DNA from 4 places in the Geminicoccus roseus DSM 18922 genome. Region 3 is predicted to be linked to each of the others. Evidence: riboswitches for the same ligand, from Rfam matches in the RefSeq annotation. Region 3 holds a riboswitch; each other region holds the start of a gene.
The links. A riboswitch is a leader RNA that binds a small molecule or an ion and turns the genes downstream of it on or off. The one in region 3 is predicted to bind thiamine pyrophosphate.
Positions count from the first base shown of each region.

Region 1: another riboswitch for thiamine pyrophosphate. It lies ahead of thiM (hydroxyethylthiazole kinase); the one in region 3 lies ahead of GEMRO_RS0112070 (TenA family protein).
Region 2: another riboswitch for thiamine pyrophosphate. It lies ahead of GEMRO_RS27205 (ABC transporter ATP-binding protein); the one in region 3 lies ahead of GEMRO_RS0112070 (TenA family protein).
Region 4: another riboswitch for thiamine pyrophosphate. It lies ahead of GEMRO_RS0120450 (FAD-dependent oxidoreductase); the one in region 3 lies ahead of GEMRO_RS0112070 (TenA family protein).

Region 1 covers NZ_KE386572.1:4,731,746-4,737,260, reverse strand. The annotation lists gene tenA (thiaminase II) at 1-106, opposite strand, end outside; gene thiD (bifunctional hydroxymethylpyrimidine kinase/phosphomethylpyrimidine kinase) at 106-909, opposite strand; gene thiE (thiamine phosphate synthase) at 912-1,565, opposite strand; gene thiM (hydroxyethylthiazole kinase) at 1,562-2,356, opposite strand; TPP riboswitch at 2,345-2,444, opposite strand; gene GEMRO_RS0123370 (histone deacetylase family protein) at 2,548-3,507, shown strand; gene GEMRO_RS0123365 (exodeoxyribonuclease VII small subunit) at 3,504-3,746, shown strand; gene GEMRO_RS0123360 (polyprenyl synthetase family protein) at 3,759-4,646, shown strand; gene dxs (1-deoxy-D-xylulose-5-phosphate synthase) at 4,677-5,515, shown strand, end outside.
Region 2 covers NZ_KE386572.1:366,329-371,843, forward strand. The annotation lists gene GEMRO_RS0103110 (ABC transporter substrate-binding protein) at 1-390, opposite strand, end outside; gene GEMRO_RS0103115 (ABC transporter permease) at 443-1,198, opposite strand; gene GEMRO_RS27205 (ABC transporter ATP-binding protein) at 1,195-2,001, opposite strand; TPP riboswitch at 1,995-2,115, opposite strand; gene GEMRO_RS0103125 (hypothetical protein) at 2,187-3,398, opposite strand; gene rodA (rod shape-determining protein RodA) at 3,585-4,721, opposite strand; gene mrdA (penicillin-binding protein 2) at 4,734-5,515, opposite strand, start outside.
Region 3 covers NZ_KE386572.1:2,369,151-2,374,665, reverse strand. The annotation lists partial or broken gene GEMRO_RS35820 (IS5/IS1182 family transposase) at 1-631, opposite strand, end outside; gene GEMRO_RS32635 (hypothetical protein) at 833-1,126, opposite strand; gene GEMRO_RS36060 (hypothetical protein) at 1,296-1,961, shown strand; gene GEMRO_RS0112075 (glucose 1-dehydrogenase) at 2,076-2,840, opposite strand; TPP riboswitch at 3,002-3,123, shown strand; gene GEMRO_RS0112070 (TenA family protein) at 3,204-3,845, shown strand; gene GEMRO_RS32630 (ATP-binding protein) at 4,040-5,515, opposite strand, start outside.
Region 4 covers NZ_KE386572.1:4,118,228-4,123,742, reverse strand. The annotation lists gene GEMRO_RS0120470 (HesA/MoeB/ThiF family protein) at 1-218, opposite strand, end outside; gene GEMRO_RS0120465 (thiamine phosphate synthase) at 215-817, opposite strand; gene GEMRO_RS0120460 (thiazole synthase) at 822-1,592, opposite strand; gene thiS (sulfur carrier protein ThiS) at 1,599-1,796, opposite strand; gene GEMRO_RS0120450 (FAD-dependent oxidoreductase) at 1,793-2,794, opposite strand; TPP riboswitch at 2,841-2,976, opposite strand; gene GEMRO_RS30860 (fatty acid desaturase) at 3,407-4,492, opposite strand; gene ligD (DNA ligase D) at 4,724-5,515, opposite strand, start outside.

The DNA.
Region 1 (5,515 bases), 2.4 Mb from region 3:
CGGTCTCCAGCGTGCCGTCGGCCAGCTCGCGGTTGAAGGGCAGGGCCAGGATCCGCTCCAGAAGGTCGGCGGTCTCGTGGCGCATCGTTGCGGTGAAGGAGGTCATCAATCGGTCCAGAGCGCGTGGAAGTGATGGATGGGGCCGTGGCCATGGCCGACCTCCAGCCGGTCGGCGTTGGCGATCGCACCGGTCAGCCAGGCCTTGGCCGCGCGCACCGCCTCCAGCTTGTCCTGGTGGCGGGGCAGCAGCGCCGCGATGGCGGAGGAGTAGGAGCAGCCGGTGCCATGGGTGTTCCTGGTGGCGATCCGCCTGGCCGGAAGCTCCACGACCCGCTCGCCGTCGGCGAACAGATCGGGTGCGTCCTCTGTCCCGAGATGACCGCCTTTCAGCACCACCGCCTTTGGTCCGAGCGCCAGCAGGGCCGGCAGGAGACCACGCATGCCGGCGAGATCGCGCGGCTCCGGCAGGCCGGTCAGCACCGCGGCCTCGGGCAGGTTCGGGGTCAGCACCGCGGCGATCGGGGCGAGCCTGGTCCGCACCGCGCCCACCGCTTCCTCGGCCAGCAGGCGGTCGCCGCCCTTGGCGACCATGACCGGGTCGACCACCAGGTTCTGGGCGCCATGGACCTGGAGACGGTCGGCGATCACGGTGGCCAGCTCGGCGGTGGCAACCATGCCGACCTTGACAGCGTCGATCCGGACGTCAGCGAACAGGGTGTCGATCTGCTGGGCGACAAACTCCGGCGGGACCAGGTGGACGCCGTCTACGCGCCGGGTGTTCTGCGCGGTGAGCGCGCTCAGCACCGCGCAGCCATAGGCGCCCAGCGCCGCAAAGCTCTTCAGGTCGGCCTGGATGCCGGCTCCGCCGCTGGGATCGGAACCGGCGATCGTCAGGATGTTGTGGATCATGGTCAGTACCTGCCGCGGGCTTGGCGCGCGCGGGCGACGAGGGTGGAAAGAGCCCTGGCGGCAGCCCTGGGGTCGGAGGAGCGGGCGATCGCGCTGACCACGGCGACGCCGTCGGCTCCGGCGAACACGGCGCTCTCCGCACTGTCCATGCCGATGCCGCCAATGGCGACCACCGGCAGCTTCAGCCGGGAGCGGATCGCCTGGAAGCGCTCCACGCCAAGCGGCGGAGCCGCGTCGGGCTTGGTGGCGGTGGCGAACAGGGGGCCCAGGCCAACATGGTCGACCACCGCCGGATCGACGGTCTCGATCTCGGCCTCGCTGGTCACCGACAGGCCGAGGATCCGGTCCTTGCCCAGGATCGCCCGGGCGGCGGCCGGCGGCAGGTCGTCCTGGCCGACATGGGCGCCATCGGCACCTGCAGCGACCGCCACGTCGACCCGGTCGTTGACGATCACCGGCACCGGCGAGCCGGCCAGGCGCGCCCGCACCGCGCGGACCGTGCGGATCAGGGCCTGGGCGCTGGCGGTCTTGTCGCGGACCTGCACGATCATGGCACCGCCCTGGACCGCGGCCTCGGCGAGCGCCGGGAAGGAGGTGGGCGGGGTGGTCGCGGCGTCCAGCACCAGATAGAGGCCTAGATCGACGTTGCGGCTCATGACAGGCGCGCCCGGACCCCGAGGGTGACGGGATCGAGGCCTGCCAGCCGGTCGAGGATCGCGACCTGGAGGGAGCCCGGGCCGTTGCTGGTGTCGGCGGCGATCTCCCCGGCCACGCCCAGGATCGCGCAGGCGGCGAGGCCCGCCAGGAGCCGGTCGGGTTCGACCGCCAGGCAGGCGGCGGTGAGCGCGCTCAAGCTGCAGCCGAGCCCGGTGACGCGGGTCATCCGGGCGTCGCCGTTAGCGCAGGACAGCGTCTGGCGGCCATCGGTGACATGGTCGGTGGCGCCGGTGACCACCACCACGGCCCCGGTCTCGCCGGCCAGGCGCCGGGCGGCGTCCAGGGCCAGGTCGCTGCCGGCGGTGCTGTCGACGCCCCGGGTGGCGGCACCGGCGCCGGCCAGCGCCATGATCTCCGAGCCGTTGCCACGGATCAGGCTCGGGCGATGGGCCAGAAGCGCGCGGCCGGTATCGGTGCGCAGCCGGGTGGCGCCGGCGCCGACCGGGTCCAGGACCCAGGGCTTGCCAAGCGCTAGCGCCCGGGCGGCGGCCAGTTCCATGGCCGTGATCCAGGGGGTTGAGAGCGTGCCAATGTTCACGACCAGGGCGTCGGCGATGCCGACGAACTCCTCGACCTCCTCGGCCGCATGGACCATGGCCGGCGAGGCGCCCACGGCCAGCAGGGCGTTGGCGGTCGAGTTCATCACCACGTAGTTCGTGATGTTGTGGACGAGCGGGCGACGCGTCCGGATCGCGTCGAGCACCCGTCCGATCCGGTCGGACGACGTCATTGGCCTCCCTTCGCTGGCATGACCCAGATCAGGTTCGATGGGTTTGATCTCAGTCCGCCATCCTCGGCGAACACCCCGTGGCGGGGTTGAGGATGGGGGCTTCCCGACCGATGTCAACCTCGGGCATGGATCGGCGCTGGGGTTGGCTGGCGCAGGCCCAACCCGATCGTAGCCGAGGGAGCCGTCTCGACGTGAACGTCCTGGTCTTCACCCATGATTCCGCCCGCGGCCACGACACCGGCCCAGGCCATCCCGAGCGCCCGGCGCGCCATGACGCGGTGATAGCGGCGCTCCGGTCGATCGAGGACGCCTGGTTGGTCCGCCGGGAGGCCCCGCCGGCCACGGTCGAGCAGATCCTGCGGGTGCACCGACAGGCCTATGTCGAGGCAACGCTGGCAGCGATGCCGAACGAGGGCCTGGTCCGGCTCGATCCGGACACGGTGGTCTCGCCCGGCAGCCGCGAGGCGGTGCTGCGTGCGGCCGGCGGGGCGGTGGCCGGCGTGGACGCGGTGCTGGCGGGGGAGGCAAGCCGGGCGTTTGCCGCCATGCGCCCGCCCGGCCACCATGCCGAGAGCGACAAGGCGATGGGGTTCTGCCTGTTCGACAGCGTGGCGGTGGGCGCCGCCCATGCCAGGGCTGCGCATGGGATCGGGCGGATCGCGATCGTGGACTTCGACGTCCATCATGGCAACGGCACCCAGGAGATCTTCTGGGACGACCCGCAAACCCTCTATGTCTCGACCCACCAGTGGCCGCTCTATCCCGGCACCGGTGCCGCCTCGGAGCGGGGCGCGCACGGCAACGTCCTGAACGTGCCGCTGCCGCCGGGCACCGACGGGGAGGGCTTCCGCCAGGCGGTGGAGGCGCAGGTGCTGCCGGCGCTGGAGCGGTTCCGGCCGGAACTGCTGTTCATCTCCGCCGGGTTCGACGCGCACCGCGCCGACCCCCTGGCCAATCTCGCTTTGGTGGAGGAGGATTTCGCCTGGATCACCAGCGAACTGGTGGCGGTCGCCGAGCGACATGCGCAGGGGCGGGTGGTCTCGGTGCTCGAAGGCGGCTACGACGTGGACGCGCTCGAGACGAGCGTGGTGGCACATCTTCGGGCGCTGGCCGGCGAAGAGCGCGCCAAGCAGGAGAAAACGGCCCGGTGAGCGACATCGACACCAAAGACATGAGCTTCGAGGCAGCCTTGAGCGAGTTGGAGAAGCTGGTTCAGGAACTGGAGCGGGGCCAGCTCGACCTGGACGAGGCGATCTCGGCCTATGAGCGCGGCACCGCGTTGAAGGAACTGTGCCGGCAGAAGCTGGCGGACGCGCAGATGCGGGTCGAGAAGCTGTCGGTGAACGCCGCGGGCGAGCCGCGGGTCGAACCCTTCGATCCTGCGCGCTGATCGGCGGCCGCCTTGTTCAAGCCATTCCTGGAAGAGACCGCCAAGATCGTCGAGGCCGAGATCGACCGGCTGCTGGGCGACCCGGCCCAGCATGCCGCACCCAGGCTCGCCGAGGCGATGCGCTATGCGGCGCTGGGAGGCGGCAAGCGGCTGCGGGCAGCGCTGGTGCGGGCGGTGGCGCAGACCCTGGCCGCCGATCCCAAGGCGCTGAGCTGGGAAACCACCGCTGCCTCGGCCGAGGTGCTGCATGCCTACTCGCTGATCCACGACGACCTGCCGGCCATGGACGACGCCTCGCTGCGCCGCGGCCGACCGACCTGCCACTTGGCCTTCGACCAGGCCACCGCCATCCTGGCGGGCGACGCCCTGCAGGCGGCGGCGTTCGGCTGGATCGCCGGCGACCCCTATCTGAGCGCGGAGGCGAAGGTGGCGCTGGTGGCGGGGCTGGCCCAGGCAGCCGGTCTGGCCGGCATGTGCGGCGGGCAGATGCTCGACCTGGAGGGCGAACAAACGCCGCCGGACCTGGCGGGCCTGGAGCGGATGGAGCAGCTGAAGACCGGTGCGATGATCGCGTTCTCGGCCGATGCCGGTGCGGTCATCGCCGGCGCGTCCCCGGAACTGCGCGAGCATGTCGCGGGCTGGGCGCGCTGCCTGGGCCTGGCGTTCCAGATCACCGACGACCTCCTGGACGTCGAGGGCGACAAGGCGCTCACCGGCAAGGATGCCGGGCTGGATGCCGCCCGCGGCAAGACTACCTTCGTAAGCCTGACCAGTGCCGAAGCCGCGCGTGAACGGCTAGAGGCGCTGGGCGAGGCGGCACGTGCCCACCTGGACAGCCTGCCGGGCGACGTCACGCTGCTCCACGCCCTTTTCCACCACGTCGTCACGCGCGATCGCTGAACCCAGCGCACGTCCTGGAGCCGACGGTATATGGCCGACACCCACTTGCTCGACAGAATCAACACGCCGGATGAACTGCGCCGGCTGCCCAAGTCGCAGATGCGCCAGATCGCCGACGAGCTGCGCACCGAGACGATCGACGCCGTCTCGGTGACCGGCGGCCACCTGGGGGCCGGCCTCGGTGTGGTCGAGCTGACGGTGGCGCTGCACTACGTGTTCGAGACCCCGCGCGACATCGTCATCTGGGACGTCGGCCACCAGGCCTACCCGCACAAGATCCTGACCGGGCGGCGCGACCGGATCCGCACCCTGCGCAAGCCGGACGGCCTGTCCGGCTTCACCCGGCGCAGCGAGAGCCCCTACGACCCGTTCGGCGCGGCGCACAGCTCGACCTCGATCTCCGCGGGCCTGGGCTTTGCCGAGGCGATCCGGCTGAACGAGCAGGACCGCAACGTGGTGGCGGTGATCGGCGACGGCGCGTTCTCGGCGGGCATGGCCTACGAGGCCATGAACAATGCCGGGATCTCCAAGAGCCGGCTGATCGTGATCCTGAACGACAACGACATGTCGATCGCGCCGCCCACCGGGGCGATGAGCGGCTACCTGTCCAGGGTCCTGGCCAGCCATGAGTTCCGCGAGCTGCGCGATGTCGCGAAAAGGGTGGTCAAGCGCCTGCCCAGGCCCCTGCAGACCGCGGCGCGCCGGGCGGACGAGTATGCCCGCGGCATGGCGACCGGCGGCACGCTGTTCGAGGAGCTGGGCTTCTACTATGTCGGCCCGGTCGACGGCCACGATGTCGACCAGCTGGTCGCGATCCTGGAGGCCCTGCGCGACGACGCGGAGAAGGGCCCGGTCCTGCTCCACGTGAA
Region 2 (5,515 bases), 2.0 Mb from region 3:
GGCGCCGAGCAGCGCGTCCTCGACGCCCGCCACCGAGAAGCCGACCTTGCGGCCCTTCAGGTCGGCGATGCTCTGGACCGGGCTGTCCTCCAGCACCAGCAGGGTGTTGAGCGGCGTGTCGACCAGGGTACCGATCCGGACCAGCGGCAGCCCGGCGGCGACCTGCAGGTGCAGCTGCGGCTGGTAGCTGACCGCAATGTCGGCCTGGCCGGCCGCGACCAGCTTGGGAGGGTCGTTCGGGTCGGACGGAGCGATCAGCTCGACCTCCAGATCCTCCGCGGCGAAGAAGCCCTTCTCCTTGGCGACCACCAGGGGCCCGTGATCGGGATTGACGTACCAGTCCAAGAGCACGGTGAGCTTGTCGGCGGCCCGGGCCGGCAGCGCCGCCATCAGCAGGGTGAGCGCCAGGATCGAGATGCGAAGCACGGCGTGCGCCTCCAGTTTATCGGTTGTTCTCGTAGGTGTCGGGCTGCCAGCGGACCAGGCGCGCCATGGTCCGGTCGACCAGCCACCAAAGCCCCACCGCCATCGCCGCCAGGACCACCAGGGCGGCGAACATCACGTCGACCTGCATCCGGGCATTGGCCTGCAGCATCAAAAAGCCCAGCCCGCCGGACGAGCCGACCCATTCGCCGACCACCGCCCCGATCGGCGCCACGGCGGCGGCGACCCGCAGGCCGGACGCCAGGGCCGGCAGGGAAGCCGGGACCCGGACCTGCCAGAGCACCGCCAGGGACCCGGCATCCATGACCCGGGCCAATTCCAGCCAGCCGGTCTCGGTGCGGCGCAGCCCGTCGAAGAAGGCGAGCGTGACCGGGAAGAAGATGATCAGGATCGCCATCGCGACCTTGGACACCAGGCCATAGCCCAGCCAGAGCACCAGCAACGGTGCCAGGGCGAACACCGGCAGGGCCTGGCTGATCACCAGGACCGGCATCAGCCAGCGCCGCGCTGGCGCGGACAGCACCAGGAGCAGGGCCGCCAGCATTCCGATCAGGCTGCCAAGGCCGAAGCCCAGCACGATCTCGGTGAGGGTGGTGCCGGCATGGACGGCCAGCAGGTCGCGGCGCTGCCAGGCGACCGTGGCGACCGCCACCGGGCCCGGCAGCATGTAGGGCGGCACCCCACTGGCCCAGACCCCCAGCTGCCAGAGGCCGAGGATGCCGCCGGCGGTGACCAGCGGGCGCAGGACGTTCACGCCGCCTCCGTGGCACGGGCGGACGCCAGCAGTTCGGCCAGGAGTTCGGCCTGCAGCCTTGCCAAGGCCGGATCGGAGGGATCGCGCGGGGCGGGCCCCTTGGGCAGGATCGGCCCCTGCAGCCTGGCCGGCCGGCCGGACAGCACCCAGATCCGGTCGGACAGGCGCAGGGCCTCGGTGGGCTGGTGGGTGACCAGCAGGACGGTGCGGCCCTCCAGCAGCTCGGCGGCCAGGTCCTGCAGGCGGTGGCGGGTGATCGCGTCCAGGGCCGAGAACGGCTCGTCCATCAGGACCACCGGGCGCTGCTCCATCAGGGTGCGGGCCAGGGCCACCCGCTGGCGCATGCCCCCAGACAGGGTGGCGGGAGCGGCCTGTCCCCGCCCGGCCAGGCCAACCCTCTCCAGCAGGGCATCGGCGCGCGCGGCAAGCTCGGCGAATTCGCCCCGGGAGGCCCCGCGGAGGCGGTGGCCGAGCAGCACGTTGTCGCGCACGCTGAGCCAGGGCAGCAGCAGGTCCTGCTGCGCCATCAGGGCGATGCTTCCCGCCCGCCCGTGCCCGTCGATCCGGACCCGCCCGCCCTCCTCCAGCCCCGCGATCAGGCGCAGGAGCGTGGTCTTGCCGACCCCGGACGGGCCCAGCAGGCAGGTCCATTGCCCGGCCGGCAGCTCCAGGCGCAGGTCACGCAGCAGGGTGCGGCCGTCATAGCGGAGATCGACGACCTCGAGGGTGACGGCCGGGCCGGTGCGCGGGCGCTCGCCGGGCGCAACGGCAGGGAGAACGGGAGATCTGGAAAGGGTCGCCATGCAGTTCCCATCCCTTCGCCAGTGTGAACTGGATCAGGTTCGAAGGGTCGCCATGCTGCACCGGATGTGCCGATGGCCTCTCAGCCCCTTGACGGGACTCCCCTTGGACGGCGCCCTGGATAGGTGATGGCGAAGGGTTTGGGAATGATGTTTCGACTTGGCCGGCGCGGCACCGGCCGGGCGGATCAGTTCAGGTAGAGCCGGAAGTCGCGCAGGGCGATCACGTGGTCCAGCTCCCAGGGACCCGGGCCGCGCAGGTTGCCACCCTGCTGCACCGACAGGAACAGGCCGGCCGTGCGCTGGCTGCGGCTGTTGCGCGGCATGAGCGGGTAGCTCTCGGCGATCCCGTCATGGTTGGCGTCGAAGGTGAAGCTGTCCTCCCGCCCGAAGGTGCGCAGGAGCTGGTTGTCGCTGCCGCGGTACAGCCAGATCCGGCTGGCCGCGCCCGAGCGGGTGCCGGGCGAGGAATCAAATTTTGGGTTCAGGATCAGCTCGTGCTCGAACCGGTACCAGACCCCGCGCTGGATCAGCTGGGTGTCGCCGCTCGGGTCATAGGCATGCATCTGGGTGAGGTATTCGTTGCTCGTGCTGTTCCCGTCGGCGGTGCAGTCATAGCTGAACATGTCGTTCTTGAAGTTGTTGCCGAGCTTGAGGGCGGCCACCGTGGAAGGCGCGCCGGCATCGGTGAAGCCCAGCCGCGTGGCGAACACCGAGCCGTCGTTGGTGATGCGGGTGGCGCCGGCGCACAGATGGTCCGGCGGGGCCGGCACGTTGAAGGCGTCGGTCAGGCCGGGCAGCTTGCCGTCGATTGCCCTGAAGTCGAAATTGCTGGAGAACATCACGTCGTAGGTGATGCACACCTTGCTGCCGGCGCTGCCCTTCAGGCTGGCGGGATCGATGATCGACCAAGTGCTGTGGTGGCCAAGCGAGGAAACGTTGATGCCGCCGCTGGGGATGCCCAGGCAGATGGCGGGGTCGGTGCCGTCGACGACGCATTCGGAGAGGTTGCGCCGGTTGATCTTGGCGGGAGCGCCCCAGCTGGTGCTCGCCGCCGGCGCCCAGGCGCCCTGGAGCTTCTCGCCATAGCCCGTCGTGGTGCTGGTGCCGAAGATGTGGCGCCAGTGCCGATCGAACTCGTACTGGTGGATGAGCTTGCCGCTCGCGTCGCGGCCATAGTCCAGGGACAGGATGTTGCCCGAGACCTTGCGCTTGTCCGCCGGCAGGTGCCCCAGCACCGAGACCAGGCTGGGCGACCTGGTCTGCCAGAACTTCTTGTTGATGCCGTAGGAGCCGCCGCAGGAAGTGGCCGGCTCGGCCGCAGCGACCGACGGAGCGGCGGCCAGCAGGAAGGTGCCGGCCAGCACGAGGGCGGCGGCGAACGAGCGCTTCAGCTTCATGATGTTCCTCTTTCCCGCCCGCCGCGGCCGTCCCCGGAACTGGACGGCCAGGCTTCATGGAATGATCGAGGAATAGGTATTTTTCCGGAAAGATGTCAATAAAGTTGAAAGTAATACCAGGATCTGCCGGTGAATTGCATGATCACCAGCCAGACCGAAGAAAATCCCGGCTGGCGGCGGATGCGGTCAGTGCCGGGGGAAGCGCTGGATGACGGTCTCGCGGTGGACGTCGGCGGACAGGAGAATGCCGAAGCCCAGGAGCACGGTGAGCATGGCGGTGCCGCCATAGCTCACCAGCGGCAACGGGATGCCCACCACCGGGATCAGCCCCATCACCATCGCGGTGTTGATCACCACGTAGACCGTGAAGTTCATGCTGAGCCCGACGATCACCAGGCGGGCGAACTGGCTGCGCGCCCGGGTCGCCGCATGGATGCCCAGCAGCACCACCGCCAGGAACAGGGCGAGCGTCGAGGTGGCGCCGACGAACCCGGTCTCCTCGGCCAAGGTGGTGAAGGCGAAGTCGGTATGCTTCTCCGGCAGGTAGTTCAGCTGCGCCTGCGAGCCGTGCAGGTAGCCCTTGCCCCAAAAGCCGCCGGAACCAAGGGCGATTTTGGACTGGATGATGTGGTAGCCCGAGCCCAGCGGGTCCTGTTCCGGGTTCAGGAAGGTTATCACCCGCTGGCGCTGGTAGTCGTGCATCATCCCCCAGCCGACCGGCAGGGTCCCCAGCGCCAGCGCGATCACCAGGGCGAACTTCCACCAGCGCACCCCGGCGGCGAAGAACAGGGTGCCGCCCACCGAGACCAGGGTGATGGCGGTGCCCAGATCCGGCTGGAGCAGCACCAGCCCCACCGGCGCGGCCACCATCAGGAGCGGCACCACCAGGAACAAGGGCCGGCGAACGTCCTCCAGCCACGCGGCATGGAACCAGCGCGCCAGGCCCAGGATCAGGGCGATCTTCATGATTTCGGAGGGCTGCAGCTGGACCGGCCCGAGGTCGATCCAGCGCTGCGCGCCCTTGGCGGCAAAGCCGGTCAGGTCGACCGCCACCAGCAGCGCCACGCCGATCCCGAACGCCCAGTAGGCGATCCTGAACCAGAACCGCACGTCGACCAGCGCCAGCGCCAGCATCACGCCCAGGCCCACCGCCAGCCGCAGCGCATGGCGCGATGCCCAGGGATCGGCCGCGCCGCCGGCCGCCGAATAGAGCACCGCGCAGCCGATCGCCCCGATCACTCCCAGCAGCGCCACCAGGAGCCAGTTGATCGACCAGACCTTGTCGAGCAGGGACAGGTCCGGCGCCTTCAGCCGCGTCTCCATCACGGCACCTCCTCAGGCCGCTTCGCCGGGTGCCGGCGGCATCGGCCTTGCCACGCCCTGCTGCAGGGCGCGGTCCAGGATGTCGCGGGCGATCGGGGCGGCCACGGCCGAGCCGCCGCCGCCATGCTCGACCACCACCGCCACCGCGAAGCGGGGTGCGTCCACGGGCGCATAGCCGACGAACAGGGCGTGGTCGCGCTGCTTCCAGGGAATGTCCTTGCGCTTGTAGGCGCCGGACAGGCGGTCGGCCTTGCTGATCCGGCGGACCTGCGAGGTGCCGGTCTTGCCGGCCATCTGCACGCCCGGCGTGAGCAGCGCCGAGGCGCGGGCGGTGCCGGACGGGCTGTTGACCACCCGGTACATGCCGGTCAGCACCAGATCCAGATGCTCTTTCGCGATGCCCAGCGGCTCCGGCGGGGCGCCGCAGCAGGTGGCATGCTGCGCGCCGCCGCGCGCCAGCCAGGGGGAGACCCGGTAGCCGCCGTTGCACAGCCGCGCGGTCATCACCGCGAGCTGCAAGGGCGTGGCCAGCACGAAGCCCTGGCCGATCCCCGAGATCAGGGTCTCGCCCTTGTGCCAGGGCTGGTCCAGCCTGGCGCGCTTCCAGGCGACGGTGGGCATCACGCCCGGCCGCTCGCCGGGCAGGTCGATGCCGGTCCTGGCGCCCAGGCCGAACCGGGCAGCGTACTCGGCCAGCCGGTCGATGCCCAGCCGGCGCGCGACGTCGTAATGGTAGACGTCGCAGGAATGCTCCAGCGACTGCACCAGGTCGACCGCGCCATGGCCGCCCTTCT
Region 3 (5,515 bases):
GCGGTCGAGCCGATAGGGGATGGTACGGCTGACGGTGAGAGAATGACCGCGTGGATGTGCCGAGCTAGAGCCAGGCACGCCGGCTGTCGGCATCAGGGGCTTAGTTGGCGATGACCCGCCGAGGTGGTGGGTCCATGCGGCGCAGCGGGAGGGTCATGCGAAGGTCGGCGATGTTGCCCGGCGTCAGGGCACAGGCAACCGGCCGCCCCGCAAGCAGCCGGTCGCCTGACACCATTCGGCCCGCCCAACCCTCCGACGCGGGGCGATGGGCCTTGATGTGGCTGCTGTCGATCGGGAGTCCCTCTGGCAGTGGGTAGCTACCAGCCATCTGCTGGAACGGACGCTGCCACCATCCGCGACGTGCCCATCATCCATCACGCGATGGATGAACCGATCTTTTAAGGAGCCGCGACCAGGAGGCTGTTGTAGCGGTTGTGGATGGTCATGGCCGGCCGGTGGGCAGGCGGACGTCCCGCCATGATCCGCAGGAGGCGGAGGATCCATCGCCCGGAGGGACCAGGGTCAGGAGACCCCGGCGGCGCCAGCCGGTCTTGAGCATGTGCAGGATCCCGCCGATCGTCCTCTGGGGCCGTCCCGGCTGGCCATGCGGTAGATGCGGCTTGATCCGCACCTAGCCCCTGTCTGACAGCCAGTACAGATGGGCGTTCGCCAGATCCCCCAGTCTTACATCACTGATCAGCCGACCGAAAACCATGAAGCTGTAGAAGATCGGACGAGCTTGCTGCCTAGCCGTGATTTCTTCTCAGCTTGTTCCAGCGAGGACCTGAGCGGGTGAGCGTTGGGCTGAGGTAGCATGGGCTCTGTGCTGATTTTACCAGGCAAGCCAACGGAGCAGATCGGCGGCTCGCTGCTCGGAGGACCGGAACGGGATGGCATAGGCCGGTTTGCATAGCAGGTTCTGCATGAAGCGCTCGGCCTTGCCGTGGGTCTTGGGCGTGTAGGGCCGGGTGCGGAGGTGGCAAATTATGAGCAGCCGCAAGACCTTGCGGATCAGGCGGGCAAGATGGCCGGCGCCATTCAAGGCCTCCTGGCCGTGCCTTGCTTGGAGATCCGGTCGATAATCTACCGACCATCGATTGCCGGTCATCACCTGCTCCACCCGCACGCCGCGGTCCCGGAACCAGTGCAGGGCACGGACGAGGAACCGCGTGGCTGACCACCGCCGTTTGGCGGGACGTCCACATGGGCGAGCCGGGTGGTATCCATTGATGGCACCGTGCCGGACGTCGTCGCCCTATACCTCGGTTGACGCCGCGCCGACCACCGGTGATGCGGTGGCCGACGCCCTCGCGCCGAGCCAGATCCTTGATGTCGAGCTGCAGGAGTTCACCGGGCCGATCGCCCTGATGTCGCCGTACCGGCCGCCGAGGCTCCAGGGCTTCGAGCCGCCCGAGCCTCATCCGCGTCAGCCATCCGGCGACCGTGGAGCAGGCGAGACCGAGCCGGATGGCGATGTCCTCGCCGGTCAGGCGGTCTTCCCGGCGCAGCTGCACCGCCCATCAGGGCCACAACCCATCCGCTCCTTGATCCGAGCCCGGGCGGGAGGCGCGCTTCTCAAAACCAGCTGCGCCTTCCGCCCGAAAAGCGGGCCAGCCATGGGCGCGCCGTGCGGCTGGAGATGCCGAAGCCGGTTGCCACCTCAGGAGCCGGCCGGCCTTCTGCCCGAATTTGCCGAACCATCGCGGCTCGACCAAGTGGCGTCGTTCGCGCGTTCTGGTGCGGGCTGCTCATCGTCGTCGCCGGCGGTGCTTTGCCTGGCAATGACCACCTTCAGGCTTTCACGGGCGATGAACAACCGTCTCAGAAACCACAGCCAGGCCGTGGGTGCGCTGGCCGGCACCTGCTGGAGGCCGAGCGGCTTCCGGAAGCTTCGCCCTCCCCCAAAATGGTTGGGTGACGCTTCGGCAAAAGCGGGTGGCATTGTCCTGTGCCCGCCATGAGCCTGGCCCGTCGCTCCCCTTCTCTGCGCCGCCAGCCAGCGCCACGGAGGTCCCGCCGTGACCGGGACCTCCACCCCCTGCTCCGCCCGCTTGGCGAGCCGGGGAGATCCGGCCCTAGAGGCTGGTGGAGATCCCGCCGTCGACCATCAGCACGTGTCCATGCACGTAGCTGGCCGCGTCGGAGGCAAGGAACACCGCCGCCCCTTTCAGCTCGGCAGGCTCGGCCCATCGGCCGGCGGGGGTGCGGGCCTCGACCCAGGCGGTGAACGCCTGATCGTCCAGGAGCTTCTGGTTCATCTCGGTGGTGAAGTAGCCCGGCCCGATCGCGTTGACCCGCACACCCTGACGGGCCAGTTCCGCGGCGAGCGACCTGGTCATCCCGTGCAGGCCGGCCTTGGCCGCGGCATAGGCGTGGATGCCCGGCCGGCCCAGGATCGAGATGACCGAGCCGGTATTGATGATGCTGCCGCCGCCCTGCCCCAGCATCACCTTGGCCGCCTCGCGCGCCATCCGGAAGCAGGCCGACAGGTTGGTCGAGATCACCCGGTCGAAATCCTCGTCAGTCCACTCGGCCACCGGGGCCCGGTGCTGGATGCCGGCATTGTTGACCAGGATGTCGAGGCGACCATGCCGCCCGGCCACCTCGGCCACGCCCGCCGCCACGGCTTTCGCATCGCTCACGTCGAACGCGGCTGCCTCCGCCTTGAGGCCACGCCCCCGCAGGGCGGTCGCCCGCTCCTCCAGGCTGGCCGGATCGCGGCCGTTCAGGACGACGGTTGCGCCGTGCTCGGCCAGACCCTCGGCCATGGCGAAGCCCAGCCCGCGGGATGCGCCGGTCACCAGGGCGACCTTGCCGGTCAGATCAAACAGGTTGGACATGGATGGCCTCCGCTTCGTGTGTTGAAGGGGTGAAGACCGATCCCGGCCAGGGCGCAAGCCGGATGCGCAGCGGCACCGGCTCCTTGCTTCCATGTACCGCCGGAAGAGTTGCCCGCCGCCGTCGCTGGATGCTTTCCCTCAGCCTGCGCTCCTACTAGGCTTAAGGGACCAAGGGGAGTCCCGGCAGGGGACTGAGAGGCCATCGGCGCCAGAACGGCGGCATGGCGACCCGTCGAACCTGATCCAGGTCATGCTGGCGAAGGGAATGGTGGTCGTCACCGTCGCGTGCTCCTGCGCCCAAGGCCGCCCCTGCTCCTCCCGATGCACCTGGATCCGGCGGCCCAGCGACCGTGGAGTGGAACGATGTCGACGATCCGATTCAGCGATGAACTGCGTGAAGCCAGCGAGCCCGACTGGTCCGCGGCGGTGGGCCACCGCTTCGTGGCCGAGTTGTTCGAGGGCAGCATCGCCGATCCGGCGATGGGCAGCTACCTGGTCCAGGATCACCGCTTCCTCGACAGCTTCCTGCAACTCCTGGGCGCAGCGGTCGCCAGCTCCGACCGGTTCGAGTCGCGGATCCGGCTCGGCCGCTTCATCGGCCTCGTCTCGGGCGAGGAGAACACCTACTTCCTGCGCTCCTTCGACGCGCTCGGCATCACGGCGGAGGACCGCGCGCGCATTCCCGACAAGGCACCGACCGCTGGCTTCAAGGCGATCATGCAGGAAGCGGCGCAGACCTGCAGCTATGCGGCGGCGCTGTCCGTGCTGACCGTGGCGGAGTGGCTCTATCTCGACTGGGCCGGCCAAGCGCCGTCGCCCTTGCCGCAGAACTTCATCCATGCAGAGTGGATCACCCTGCACGACAATGCGGATTTCCGCGACCTCGTGACCTTCCTGCGCAGCGAACTCGACCGGGTCGGCCCGTCGGAGCGGGAGCGGTGCCAGGATTTCTTCCGCCGCTCGGTCGCGCTGGAGCGGGCGTTCTTCGACGCGGCCTATGCCTGACCGGCCGGTCTGCAGCCAATCCTGAGGCGAGCCTCGGCGCCCGCCTCGGCCAAGCTGCGGCTCCGTGGAACGATGCGACATGCCGCACACAGGAAGTGGCGGGACCAGATGTGCATCCGTCCAGCTGGCCCAACGGCATCGTTCGTCCCGACCCTGGCCAGGGTCGCGAGAAGCAGCTGCTCGCTGCCGGCTGATCAGGCCGGCACGTTCAGGAACTGCCGATGCACCAGTTCGTCCCGCGTCCGGCCGATCGCCTGGTTTAGTCGCAGCAGGTGATCCCTGAGTTCGCGGCCGTTCCTGGCCTCGTCCTCGATGCTGCGGGCGATCTCCCCGATCTGCACCAGCCCGAAGCTGGGCGCGCTGCCGGCCAGGCGATGGGCGAGCTTCGCGACCTCGGCGGGATCGGCGGCTCGCCTGACCATCTCCCCCGCGATCTGCTCCGCCGAGGCCAGCGCATCGTCCAGGAAACGCACGAGCCTGGCCCGGCCCGCCATGACTTCCAGCCCCTCGATCCGCGCCTGGTCGAAGAGCACGGCGCCAGGGCCTGCCGGATCGGGGGCCGGCATGGCCGGCGGATCATCCGCCCTGGCGCCCGCTTGGCCTTGTGAGGCGATGGCGGCCAGAGCGCGGAACAGTTCATCCCAGGCGATGGGCTTGGTCAGCACGCCGTTCATGCCCACGGAAAGGCAGCGTTCTCGCTCCGCCTCCATCACGTTGGCGGTAAGCGCCAGGATCGGCACGCTGCCGCCTGGAGGAGGCATGGCCCGGATCCGGCGGGTCGCCTCGATCCCGTCCATGGCCGGCATCTGCACATCCATCAGGATCACGTCGAAGCGTTGGGATTGCGCCGCCGACACCGCCTGCTCCCCGTTCTCGGCGAAAACGACCGTGTGGTCATGGCGGGACAAGGTTGCCTGAAGGAGGTCGCGGTTCACCTCGACATCCTCGGCCACCAGGATGCGCAGCGGCCGGATCATCGCGGGATCGAGCTTGGATCTCGCCGTGACCGCCACGGCATCCCCTGGCGCCAGGAGCACCTCGAACCAGAACGTGCTGCCCTGCCCCATTCGGCTCCTGATGCCGATCTCTCCGCCCATGGTGGTGACGAGCTGCCGGCAGATCGCCAGCCCCAGGCCGCTGCCGCCATATTTCCGGGCGGTCGAGCGGTCAGCCTGCATGAAGGGCTGGAACAGCTCTGATTGTCGATCCTCCGGGATACCGATCCCGCTATCCTCGACCTCGAAGCGGAACAGCAACAGGGCGTCAGGACCGTTCCGGCAGCCGATCCGGACCTGAACGCCGCCCTGGCTCGTGAACTTCAGCCCATTGCCGATCAGGTTGACCAGGATCTGCCGCAACCGGGTCGGATCGCCCCTCACCACCATCGGCGCCTGAGGGTCCAGATCGAAGTCCAGGGTCAGGCCACGCTCGGTTGCCAGCGGCGCCATGATCGAGCGGAGCTGCTCGATGAAGCCTTGAAGCGAAAAGTCCACCTTCTCCAGCGTCAACCCGCCGGCATCGAAGCGCGAGAAGTCCAGAATATCGTTGATCACGCCCAGAAGATGCTGTCCGGAGGTTCGGATCGCCTGGACGTAGCCGCGCTGGCGGGGCTGCAGGGGCTCGGCCGCAAGCAGTTCCGCCATGCCCAGCACGCCCGTCATGGGGGTGCG
Region 4 (5,515 bases), 1.7 Mb from region 3:
TGCCGGAACAAGGGCTGGCGGTGCAGGTTGGAGGTCTCGACCCGGTCATGGTCGACCACGGCAAGCCGGCCGATCCCGGCTCCTGCCAGGTTGGCCAGCACCGGCGAGCCCAGGCCGCCGGCACCGACTACCAGGACCCGGGCCGCGGCCAGGCGTTCCTGGCCGGCGTCGCCGACCTCGGCCAGGACCTTCTGGCGGGCATAGCGGTCGGTGGTCATGCCTGCCTCCGGGTGACCGCCAGCCACTTGCGCGTCCGCGCCTCCGGGTCGGGATGGAGCAGGATGTCGGTCACCACCGCGGCGCTGTCGGCGCCGGCCGCCAGCACGCCCGGCGCCCGCTCCGGGGTCAGCCCGCCGATCGCGACCAGCGGGATCCCGCCGGTCCGCACCTTCCAGCTGCCGATCCGCTCCAGCCCCTGCGGCGCCCAGGGCATCTTCTTCAGGATGGTGGGGTAGATCGGTCCCAGCGCCAGGTAGTCCGGGCGCAGCGCCAGGGCGCGCTCCAGCTCGGCATCGTCATGGGTGCTGACGCCCAGCCGGATGTTGGCGGCGCGGATGGCGCCCAGGTCGGCGCTGTCCAGGTCGCCCTGGCCCAGATGAACGAAGTCGCAGCCCTCCTCGATCGCCAGCCGCCAATGGTCGTTGACCACCAGCTGCGCCCCGGCGGCTACGGCCAGGTCGCGGCTTTGCCGGACCATCCGGCGCAGCTCCGGCTCGGGATGGTCCTTGGCGCGCAGCTGCACCAGGCGCACCCCCACCGGCAAGAGCCGCTCCATCCAGCGCGGATGATCGACGATCAGGTAGAAGGGATCGAGCATCGCTTCAGCTCCGGAACGCGGTGCCCAGCACCGGGGTGGACGGGGCCGCCATGTCGCGCGGCTCCATCGGATCGGCCTCGAACGCGGCCCGGCCGGCCTCGACCGCCAGCTTGAACGCATGGGCCATCCGCACCGGGTCGCCGGCCTTGGCCACCGCGGTGTTGAGCAGGATCGCGTCGTAGCCCAGCTCCATCGCTTGGGCGGCATGGGAGGGCAGCCCGATCCCGGCATCGACCACCAGCGGCGTGTCGGGGAAGTGCGCGCGCATGCTGCGCAGGGCGAACAGGTTGTTCAGGCCTTTGCCCGAGCCGATCGGCGCTCCCCAGGGCATCAGGACCTGGCAGCCCGCCTCCAGCAGCTTCTCCCCGACGATCAGGTCGTCGGTGGTGTAGGGAAAGACCTGGAAGCCGTCGGCGCTGAGGATCCGTGCCGCCTCGACCAGGGCGAACACGTCCGGCTGCAGGGTGTCGTGGTTGCCGATCACCTCCAGCTTGATCCAGGGCGTGCCGAACACCTCGCGCGCCATCTGCGCGGTGGCGACCGCTTCCTTGACCGTGTGGCAGCCGGCGGTGTTGGGCAGCACCCGCACCCCCAGCGAGCGGATCAGCGACCAGAAGCCCTGCCCGGCCCGCTCGACCCCGGATTCCCGGCGCAGCGACACGGTCACCAGCTCCGACCCGGCCGCCTTCACCGAATCGGCCAGGATCGCCGGCGAAGGATATTGCGAGGTGCCGAGCAGGAGACGCGAGTTCAGGATCGTCCCGTAAACCTCCATGATTGCTCAGCCTCCCTGCATCGGCGCCAGGATCTCGACCTGGTCGCCCTCGTTCAGCCCGGTCTCCGGCCGCCGGGGCGCCGGGGTGAAGCTGCCGTTCACCGCGGTCGCCACCACCGTGGCGCCATAGCCCAGTTCCTCCAGCAGGGCCGCCAGCGAGGTCGCGGCAGTCTCCACCGGCTCGCCATTGACCACGATCTTCATTTATGACCTCCGGTTATCTCGGTAATGCCCTGGATCTGTTGATTATCCAGGACCAGCTCCGTGGCGATCCGCGCCAGGGCCGGCGACAAGAGGAAGCCGTGCCGGAACAGGCCGTTCAGGTACAGGTTGTCGCCGTCCCGGCGGACCCGCGGCAGGTTGTCGGCAAAGGCCGGGCGGACATCGGCGCCGATCTCCACGATCTCGGCCTCGCCGAACGCCGGGTGCAGCGCATAGGCGGCGTTCAGCAGCTCGACCATGGAGCGGGCGGTCACCCGGCTGCGCTCGTCGCTCTCGATCATGGTGGCGCCGACCATGAACAGATTGTCCGGGCGCGGCACGATGTAGAGCGGGAAGCGCGGGTGCAGCAGGCGGACCGGCCGGTTCAGGGTCACGTCCCGGCAGCGCAGGATCAGCATCTCGCCCTTCACGCCGCGCAGGTCGGCCAGCCGGTCGCGGGCGGCAAGGCCTCGGCAGTCGACCCGCAGGTCGGCCTTGGGCGGCTCGGCCAGCGCGTCGACGCCAAAGCGGATCGGGACTCCCTGCTCCGCCAGGCGGTCGGCCAGCGACGGCAGGGCGGCGCGCGGGTCGAGATGGGCTTCGTCGGCAAAGAACAGGCCCCGGCCGAACCGCCCGGCCAAGTCCGGCTCCAGTTCGGCCAGTCCGTCAGCGTCGAGGGTCTGGTAGCGGCTGGTGCGCCTGGCGAAGCGGTCCAGCTCGCGCTCGTCGCGCCTGGGCGCCAGCACCAGGCTGCCATGCTGCAGGGTACCGGGATGGACCTTCGGCCAGTAGGCCAGCGCCTCCCGGCCCAGCTCGACGACCTGCGGCTCGGCGCTCTCGCGCTCGCACCAGGGTGCCAGCATGCCCCCGGCATAGCGCGAGCAGGAGGTGGCGCCGAGCGATGGTCCCCGCTCGTAGACGCGCACCTCGCAGCCGCGCCGGGCAAAGGCCAGGGCGGCGGTCAGGCCGGCGACCCCGGCTCCGATGACGGCAACGCGCATGCGGCGGCAACTCCCCATCCCGGCGATGGGGGGTCGATCTCTGCCGGATTGCAGCGGTCACCCATCCCTACGCCAGCATGAACTGGATCAGGTTCGAAGGGTCGCCATGCCGCATCCGACGGGCGGCTGCCCGGATGCCGATGGCCTCTCAGCCCCCTCGCGGGGCTCCCCTAGGTGAGCGAAACGTGGGGCCGCCGGGCCCCGGAGTCAAATGGGTTGGGCGCGGGCGCGCTTAAGCCCGGCCGGAATCCCGTCGTGGAACCTGCCGAGCGCCGGGGCGCGGCGCGTCCAGCCGAGCGGATCAGCATTCCCCGGGTTGCCAGCCGAGCGCCGGCAAAGGCTGCGGGGACCGGCAAGCCAGGGGCGCCCCCGATCGAGGCGGTGCCGCCGGTACCGCCGTGCCTCGGCAGGCCGGCAAAGCAGCCGGACAGGCTGCAGGCCGGCAAGGGGCTTGGCGACGGGGTTCAGCATGGCCTCACGCCCTGCCCGCGCCGACGCGGCTTCACGCCCGGGCTCGCCGCCCGCCCGATCTGCCTCAGGTCCGCGACGCGCTGGCGGTGGGCGGGGCTTTCGGGCACCCGCGCGCTCCTGAGCGAGCGCGCGGGTGCCGGCTCAGGTGGCCGGCAGGGCGCCGGCTTCCAGGTCCAGGCGGCGCTGGCGGCGCACTTCCCGGAACGACACCAGCCGCTTCCTGGTCTCGTCCCACAGCACCAGGCGCACGCAGCCCAGGCTTTCGCGCAGGGTCAATCGGCCGACCTCGCGCAGCTCGGGATGGTCGCGCAGGACCTCGGGCAGGCGGTAGTAGGGGATCCGGCTGACCAGGTGGTGGACATGGTGGATGCCGATGTTGGCGGTGAACCAGCGCAGCACCGCCGGCAGGTCGTAGTGCGAGCTGCCGTGCAGGGCAGCCTCCGGCATGCTCCAGTCGACATCCGGCGCCCAGTGGGTCTCCTCGAACTGGTGCTGGACGTAGAACAGCCAGACCCCGGCGGCGGCGGCCAGCAGCACCACCGGCACATGGACCAGGAGGAAGGTGGCGAGCCCGACCTGCCAGATCAGGACGGCGGCCATGGCGGCGATCGCGAGGTTGGTCAGCATCGTGCTGAGCCAGGGCCGGCCCTTGCCCATGAAGCCCAGCGGCAGGCGGTACTGCAGCACGAACAGATAGGCCGGGCCGATCCCGAACATCACGACCGGGTGGCGGTACAGCCAGTAGCGGATCCGGCCGAGCCGGGAGCGGCCGAGATATTCCTCGACCGTCAGCGTGTCGACGTCGCCGATCCCGCGGCCCTCCAGCTTGCCGGAATTGGCGTGATGGATCGCGTGGCTGTGCCGCCAGTAGTCGTAGGGGGTCAGGGTCAGGATGCCGATCACCCTCCCGGTCCAGTCGTTGGGGCCGCGGCGCGGGAAGAACGAGCCGTGGCCGCAATCGTGCTGGATCATGAACAGGCGGACCACCAGGCCCGCGGCCGGGGCCAGCAGCAGCGCATAGAGCCAGTACTGGCCGAAGTTCACCGCGGCCGCCATGGCGATCCACGCGGCCAGGAACGGCACCACGGTGACGGCGAGCTCGAACAGGCTGCGCCTGGTGCTGGCTTCCCGGTACGGGCTGAGTTTCTTCATCCAGTCCCGGGCGGCATGGGCCCGGGAAACGTCAAGAGGCGTGCTCGCGGTCAACGATCGTTCCTGTCCATGCATCCGGACACGCGCGGCCAATCCGAGCGCATGGCAGAATGCGAATTACAGATAGGCGGAAACTCGAAGAAATCCAATTTGGATCGGCGCGCTTTCACCACCGGCCAACGGCAAATGATGTCACTTGCCCCAGGGCCACATTAGCAACTACTCCGCCATCCATGTAGATGAAGCGACTGTCCCGGCGTCGCAACTGAAGACTGGGTACGGCATTGCGATGGCATCCGATCACTTTCAATGGGCATCTCGCTCCTTCGCCCTGGATTCCTTCGGCTTTCCAGGGGACTTTCGCTTGCTCCCGCTCCCTGCCGGAAGCACCTGCCCGGTCCTGAAGAAGCCCTTCCAGGGATCGGCCGTCAGGTGGCCGAGCCGCGCGGGCACGCTGCCCAGGCTGAACTGCGTGCCGCGCAGGTCCGGGCCCAGCTCATCCCAGCCAAGCGGCGTGGAGACCGGCGCCCCCGGACGGGCCCGGGTCGAGAAGGCGGCGACGGCTGTGTTGCCGCGACCGTTGCGCAGCCAGTCGACGAAGATCCGCCCGGCCCGCGCCTTTTTCGACATGGTGGCGGTGTAGAGGCCGGGGCTGTCCTTGGCCATGGCGCCGGCAAGATCCTTCGCGAACGCCTTGGCGGCCGTCCAGTCCGCCCTGGGCTTCAGCGGCACCACGACATGCAGGCCCTTGCCGCCGGTGGTCTTCAGGAAGCTCTGGAGCCCGCTCTCCGCCAGCCGCGCGCGCACCTCCAGCGCCGCCTGCTTCAGCGCCTCCCAGCCGATCCCCGGATCCGGGTCCAGGTCGAAGGTGAGCTGGTCGGGATGGCCCAGGTCGTCGACCCGCACCCCCCAGGGATGGACCTCCAGCACGCCGCCCTGGACCAGCGCGATCATCCCGTCCAGGTTTTCGATCGCCAGCACGGTATCGCCGCCGTCGCCCGGGTTCTCCAGCACCGAGACGGCCTGGCCGATCCCGCGCCAGGGCGATTTCTGGAAGAAGCACTTGCCGCCGATGCCGTCCGGGCAGCGCAGCAGGGA